2 regions of the Brevundimonas faecalis genome follow, and region 2 is predicted to be linked to the other one. Evidence: riboswitches for the same ligand, from Rfam matches in the RefSeq annotation. Region 2 holds a riboswitch; the other holds the start of a gene.

Region 1 (3,409 bases), on a different contig from region 2:
TCGTTCGCGACGTTCCCTCGGCGACCGATTGAGTGAGGGAAGCCACTCGGAACTGGCCTGACGTCTCATAGGTGACGTCGACGCGCGATCCATCCGTCTGGCTGATTGACGCGACGCGCTTGCTTGAGCCGTCGTAGGTGTAAGTCGTGACATAGACGTTGCCATCGACGATGACGTTGTCGTCGGGGGTCAGGTCGACGATGACTGAAGTCAAACGATTCTGGTCATCGTAGGTGTATCGGGTTCTAGTCGCCGTCCGGTTCGAGCCTGAGGAAGCGTTAAAATAGACGGTTGAAATCTGGGTGAGATTGTTACCTGACCACGCCAAGTTCGTCTTCGCATAGGGCGAAGAAATCTGGGTTAGCTTTCCTCCAGTATAGACGTAGAGAAGATTCTGATTATCCCGCGTCCAGGTCGAGCCGACCCTGTAATTCTCGGACGCGAGGTAGACTTCACGGACGCCGGTATCGCCGTCTCGCCAGACCCAGTTGGAGCTCTCATAGGTGATCTTGTCGTAGGCGCCCGCGCCCTCCTTCGAGACATAGGCGGCCGCCGATGCATCCCAGTCATAGCGCACGACCGACCCGTCCCAGTCGGTCCGGAACAGATAGGCGCCCACCGTATTGATGGTTCCTGTATGGCCGTGGATCTGGCGGACGGTCATACGCCAACCGTCGCCATTGTCGCCGTCCAGTACGCCTAGGCTATTGTAGGCGCGATGGGTCGCTCCGTCCGCTACCAGAGCCTGAAAGAATTCGTCGCGGTTCTCGATGTAGAGGTTGCCGGTCGCAGCGTTGACCAGAAGGCTCTCGCCTGCACGCCCCAAAGTTGACTGGCCGAGTTGGCCGTTCGCTCCAAGAACGAAGCCTGACGCCTGATGAGTTCCCAGACGCGCCCCGGTGATGATTCCGACCATCTACGATCTTCCCGATATCCGGGGCGACTTTCAGAAATTTGCCCCCTCAAGACTGCATCGGGAATTTCAAGCCCAAGTTTAGGAATAACTTTCGGCCACGGTCTCAGCCAAGGCAATCGAGGTGGATCAGGCTTCCAGCGAGAATGCAAAAAGTGTTGCTCCTCCGTACGCGAAGCAATTTCTTTGCGGGTGCTCTGTGACCTCGATGACATAGGGTTCTGCCCGGGGAGCGAGGATAGAGCGTTGTCTTCGTGACGACCGTTGTAAGCAAGGTGCGGAAATCCCTACCCGCAACAGGTTTCGCCAACACCCGCCGTGGGCATCTGATGTCCATCCCGACCTATGACCCCGATCGCATTCAGGCGCTGACCCAGGCGGTTATTCCGTCGTGGCGAGAAGCGGATGCGGCCAAGGCAATCGCATAATCATATAAGGATATCTTTATATCGCGATTGACTCTGGCGGCGGGCGTGTCATGTTCACGCCGTCGTGGTTCTGCGCGCGGTCCTCGGACTGCGCGGAGCTAAGAGGGAAGCCGGTGAGACCTCGGTCGATGCCGGCGCTGCCCCCGCAACTGTGAGCGGCGAGCTGAAGGTCCATTTCGTGTCACTGGGGGTTCGCCTCCGGGAAGGCCGGACCGGAGGCGATGACCCGTGAGCCAGGAGACCTGCCTCGACAGATAACGTCCTCCGGCGGGGTGTCCGGTCAGGTCGCATGAGCGCCGCGACGGGACGATTCCGCGCGAGCGGTCGCGCGTCCCTGTCCGCTGTCTCGCCACAGCATCAACGGCAGAGACCATGGCGAGCAGCGAATTCACCTTCAGCATCAAGCGCACCCCGCTCGACGAGAATTACGTTCCCGCCGAGAACACGCGGATCACGACCAACTTCGCCAACCTGGCCAGGGGCGAGAGCCGTCAGGAGAACCTGCGCAACACCCTGAGGATGATCGACAACCGGTTCAACTCCCTGGCGCATTGGGGCAATCCGAAAGGCGATCGCTACGCGGTCGAACTCCAGATCGTCTCCGTCGAGATGAGCCTGGCTCCGGGTGAAGGGACGGACAGCTTTCCGCTGATCGAAATCCTTCAGACGACGATTGTCGATCAGCAGACCGGCGAGCGGACCGACGGGATCGTCGGGAACAACTTCTCCTCCTACGTTCGCGACTACGACTTCAGCGTGGTCCTGCCGGCGCACATGAAGGCCAATCCCGGCGCCTTTGCACCGGCGGATTTCGGCGATCTGCACGGCAAGCTGTTCAGGCATTTCCTGAACTCGGCCGCCTATCGCGCCAATTTCGGCAAGCCGCCGGTCATCTGTCTGAGCGTGTCGAGCAACAAGACCTATCACCGCACCGGCGAGGAGCACGCCGTCCTGGGCTTGGAATACGGGAACGACGCATTCTCGCCGACCGACGAGTATTTCGCGAAGATGGGAATGAAGGTCCGCTACTTCATGCCCCAGGGCAGCGTGGCGCCCTTCGCCTTCTACCACGTGGGCGATCTGACGGCAGACTACACCGACCTGGAGCTGGTCAGCACGATCAGCACCATGGAGACCTTTCAGAAGATCTACCGTCCCGAGATTTACAACGCCAACTCCCCGGCTTCGGAAGAGTATCAGCCCAGCCTGAAGTACCAGGACTATTCGCTGACCCGGATCGTCTACGACCGCGAGGAACGCAGTCGACTGGCCGTCGAACAGGGCCGGTTCGTCGAGGAGCGCTTCATCGAGCCGCATCGCGCCCTGCTGGACCAATGGTCCGCTAACTTCGCCGCCTGATCAGTCCCGAATTGCTGAAGTCACCGAAAATGAAAACCCTGTTGCCCACCTCGACCGCCGGCAGCCTACCCAAACCCGTCTGGTTGGCCGAACCCGAGACCCTCTGGTCGCCCTGGAAACTGGAAGGGGAGGCGTTGATCGAGGCGAAGCGGGACGCCCTGCGTCTATCGCTGGACGATCAGCGCCGCGCCGGCATCGACATCGTCAGCGACGGCGAACAGACCCGCCAGCATTTCGTCACTACCTTCATCGAGCATCTGGACGGCGTCGATTTCGAGCAGCGCAAGACCATGCGCATCCGCAATCGCTATGACGCCAGCGTGCCGGTGGTCGTGGGCGCGGTCAGCCGACTGAAGTCGGTCTTCGTCGAGGACGCGAAATTCCTGCGCCAGCAGACCGATCAGCCGATCAAATGGGCCCTGCCGGGGCCGATGACGATGATCGACACCCTCTACGACGACCACTACGGCAGCCGCGAGAAACTGGCCTGGGAGTTCGCCAGGATCCTGAACGAAGAAGCCAGGGAACTGGAGGCCGCCGGCGTCGACATCATCCAGTTCGACGAGCCTGCCTTCAACGTCTTCTTCGACGAGGTCAACGACTGGGGCGTGGCGACGCTGGAGAAGGCGGCCGAGGGGCTGAAGTGCGAGACCGCCGTCCACATCTGTTACGGCTACGGCATCAAGGCCAACACCGACTGGAAGAAGAC
Region 2 (3,409 bases):
GAACTGCGCCAGGCGTCGTCGCGCCTCCGCCGGCGCCGTGGTGAGTTCCGCCGACTCAGCCTCCCCCGCCCCGTCGTCCAACAGGGCGATGAAGGGCAGGCCCCGCAGGCGGCATTCGCGCCGGATCTCATCGAGGCCGTAGGGCCAGTAGCCGCGCCCGCCCAGCAGACGCACCACCACCAACCTGGCCCGCGACACGACCCGCTCGACATAGAGGTCCACCGACAACGGGTGCTTGAGATGCAACAGATTCGCCAGACGCACCGAAGGAAAGTCGTCGAGCAAACCGGCGGCCGCCGCCGACAGGCAGGCCAGGTCCGTATCATTGCTGGACAGGATGACGATGTCGCCGGGGCTCTGCCCCAGGTCGATCGCCTCCTCGCCGTCCAGGACGGCGCCGGCCTGGACCGCCAGCAGATGCATCAGGCGTCCGTCGCGATCAGGGCTTCCTGCATGCGCGGCGTCACGGCGGCGCGGTCCACGCCTTTCTCCGCGATCACGACCAGACGGCTGACCCGCGCCTCGCCCGCGCGCCAGGGTCGGTCGAAGTAGGTCTGGATGCGCGGTCCAACGGCCTGAAGGATCAGACGCGACGGCTTGCCCTTGACGGCGACGACGCCCTTCAGGCGCAGAATGTCGTGCTCGGCGATCACGCCCGCCAGTTGATCGGACAAGACTTCAGGCGAGGCGATCTCCTCTCCGGAAACCACGAAGGTGTCGAAATCGTCGTGGTCATGATCGTCGTCCGCGCCGTCGTGGTGCGAAGGACGGCTGTCCAGATCATCCTCGGCCGCCACGCCGAGCCCCAGCAGGACGGCGGGATCGACCCGCCCATGGGCGGCGTGGATCAACTTGGCGCCGGGCCGCATATGGGCGCGCACCTCGGCTTCCACCCTGACCATGACTTCGGCGTCCAGCAGATCGGTCTTGTTCAGCACCACCAGGTCGGCGCAGGCCAACTGCTCCTCGAACAACTCCTCCAGCGGGGTCTCGTGATCCAGGGTCGCGTCAGCGCGGCGCGCCTGGTCCAGGGCGGCCTCGTCATGGGCGAAGCGTCCCGCCGCCACGGCGTCCGCGTCGATCAGGGCGATCACCCCGTCGACGGTGGCGCGGGTGCGGACTTCCGGCCAGGTGAAGGCCTTCACCAGCGGTTTGGGCAGGGCCAGGCCCGAGGTTTCAACCAGGATATGTTCCGGCGGATCGGCCCGGTCGATCAGCTTGCGCATGGTCGGCAGGAAGTCGTCGGCCACGGTGCAGCAGATGCAGCCGTTGGCGAGTTCGACGATGTCGTCGTCCGAGCAGGTCTCTATGCCGCAGCCGCGCAGGATTTCCCCATCCACGCCCACGTCGCCGAACTCATTGACCACCACCGCCAGGCGGCGCCCGCCCGCGTTCTCCAGCAGGCTTCGGATCAGGGTCGTCTTGCCCGCGCCCAGGAAACCGGTCACCACCGTCGTCGGAATTTTCGCCATCAGCCGTCCCTCGTGATCATCCATCGAGGGCAATGACGGCGTGAAGGCGCAGGCGCACGCGAAAGCGCGGCCGGTCGCCGTTTCGCACCGTCCGGCGCCCTCCGCACCGTCGTCGTCTGTCGCGTCAGGTCGGTCTCCTGGCTCAGGCCCTATCGCATCGGCGCCTTCCCGGAGCGCTGGGCTCCAGTGGCGTTCGCCGCGCGGTCGACGGACCCTTACAGTTGCGGGGGCAGCTGCGGATTTGGTCTGACGACCGCACCGCATTCCCAAGGAGGACCGAAGCCCTCCAACCTTGACGCTCGCGTCGATAGGCCGGGCGACGCCTGCGGGTCAAGCCGACGACATCAAGCTTGGCGGGCCGCCGGATTGGGGATATGGCCTATTCATGGGACAGGCCCTGCGGCCTGCCTCTGACATCGCGCCGGCGCCCGCGAGGGCTCTACGGGAACATCGGTGAGGCGTTCGCGCCGGGTCCGAGGCTGTCCCTGCAACTGTGAGCGGCTAGTGCGATGCGCATCGTGGTCCCGGCCCGCCGAAAGGCGTCGGGATCGCAGCCACTGGGGCTCGCCCTGGGAAGGCCGCGCATCGCGCATTGATCCGCAAGCCAGGAGACCGGCCGTCGCGAGTCGCTCTTGCCCGGGTCCAGGGGATGGTCCAGGCGCGGAACTCCGTCTGAGCGACGACGAAGCGGCGGAGAGCCGCATCGACCGGTCCGGCCGGGCGCCTTCTCGCGTCCTGCGCCCGCCGGCGCGTCGACCGCCGGGCGCCTTCCCAGGTTCCGGAGGACGCTCTCCGTCATGTCGCACGGACGCTGATGGAGGACCGCGTGTCCCATATGATTTCGCGCGCCGCGATTGCGGCCGCCCTCGCCTGCTCGCCTGCCGTCGCCCTGGCTCAGACTTCGACCCAAACGCCTCTCTCCACCGATCAGGCCCACGCCGTCGCCGATGTGGTCGTGACGGGTCAAAGCCTTGAAGAGACCCTGCCCAAACTTCTGTCGGACCATGGTTTCGACGTGGAGACGATCAGTGCGCGCCAACTGCGCGACCGCGGTTTCGTCGATGTGTCCCAGGCCATCGAGATGCTGGTCCCCGGCGCCTTCATGACCACCCAGGCCGGCCCGTTCAGCTATGTGAACCTCTCGCTGCAGGGATCGCGGAGCAGCGACGTCCTGTGGACCATCGACGGCGTCCGCATCAACAACCGCCTGTACAACTCCACCAGCCCCGCCGACACCCTGCCCGCGGCCATGGTCGAGCGGATCGAGGTGCTGAAGGGCGGCCACGGCGTCCTGTACGGCACCCAGGCGGCCGCGGGCGTCGTCAATGTCGTCAGCCGTCCGTTCAGCCGCGACCTGACCGGCGCCGTGAACCTCGGCGCCGACACGAACGACGGCCTTCATGTGAACGGCGCCGTCAGCGATGCCTTCGGACGCCACAAGTTCGTTGTCTGGGCGTCCAAGGACAAGAGCGACGGCTACGACCTCTATGACGCCTATCAGCCGGACGTGACCGACAAGAAGCGCGGCTATGACGTGCTGAGCGGCGGGGTGAAATACGGCTATGACTTCACCGACGACCTGTCGCTGACGTTGCAGTACATCCGCACCGCGGCCGCCCTGGACTACCCCAGCCAGTCCGGCGTGTCCGTGAATGACCGCGACGAGACCATCGGCATCGTCCGCCTGGACTACACGCCTGACACCGGCCCTCAGTTCTTCCTGAAATCCTATTATCACCAATGGGATACGGACTATTACACCCGCCCGAACCCGTCCAGATACTGGGGTTACAAGGATTTCGGTCTCAGCGGCCTGGCCCGGTTCCGCACGCGGCTCGCCGACTATGATCTCGGCTATGACTTCCAGAACTACAAGGGTCGCGACGAAGTCCTGCTGATCGAGGGCGAGACCGAACAGGTTCACGCCGTCTATGGCC

What was found. Region 2 has a riboswitch for cobalamin ahead of cobW (cobalamin biosynthesis protein CobW). Riboswitches for the same ligand answer to the same signal wherever they lie in the genome.
Region 1: another riboswitch for cobalamin. It lies ahead of ABIE19_RS15615 (DUF1852 domain-containing protein); the one in region 2 lies ahead of cobW (cobalamin biosynthesis protein CobW).

Annotation. Positions count from the first base shown of each region.
Region 1 covers NZ_JBEPTF010000005.1:75,784-79,192, forward strand. The annotation lists gene ABIE19_RS15610 (hypothetical protein) at 1-916, opposite strand, end outside; cobalamin riboswitch at 1,390-1,605, shown strand; gene ABIE19_RS15615 (DUF1852 domain-containing protein) at 1,714-2,700, shown strand; gene ABIE19_RS15620 (methionine synthase) at 2,730-3,409, shown strand, end outside.
Region 2 covers NZ_JBEPTF010000003.1:15,204-18,612, reverse strand. The annotation lists gene cobN (cobaltochelatase subunit CobN) at 1-423, opposite strand, end outside; gene cobW (cobalamin biosynthesis protein CobW) at 423-1,472, opposite strand; cobalamin riboswitch at 1,584-1,782, opposite strand; cobalamin riboswitch at 1,878-2,107, shown strand; gene ABIE19_RS11075 (TonB-dependent receptor plug domain-containing protein) at 2,308-3,409, shown strand, end outside.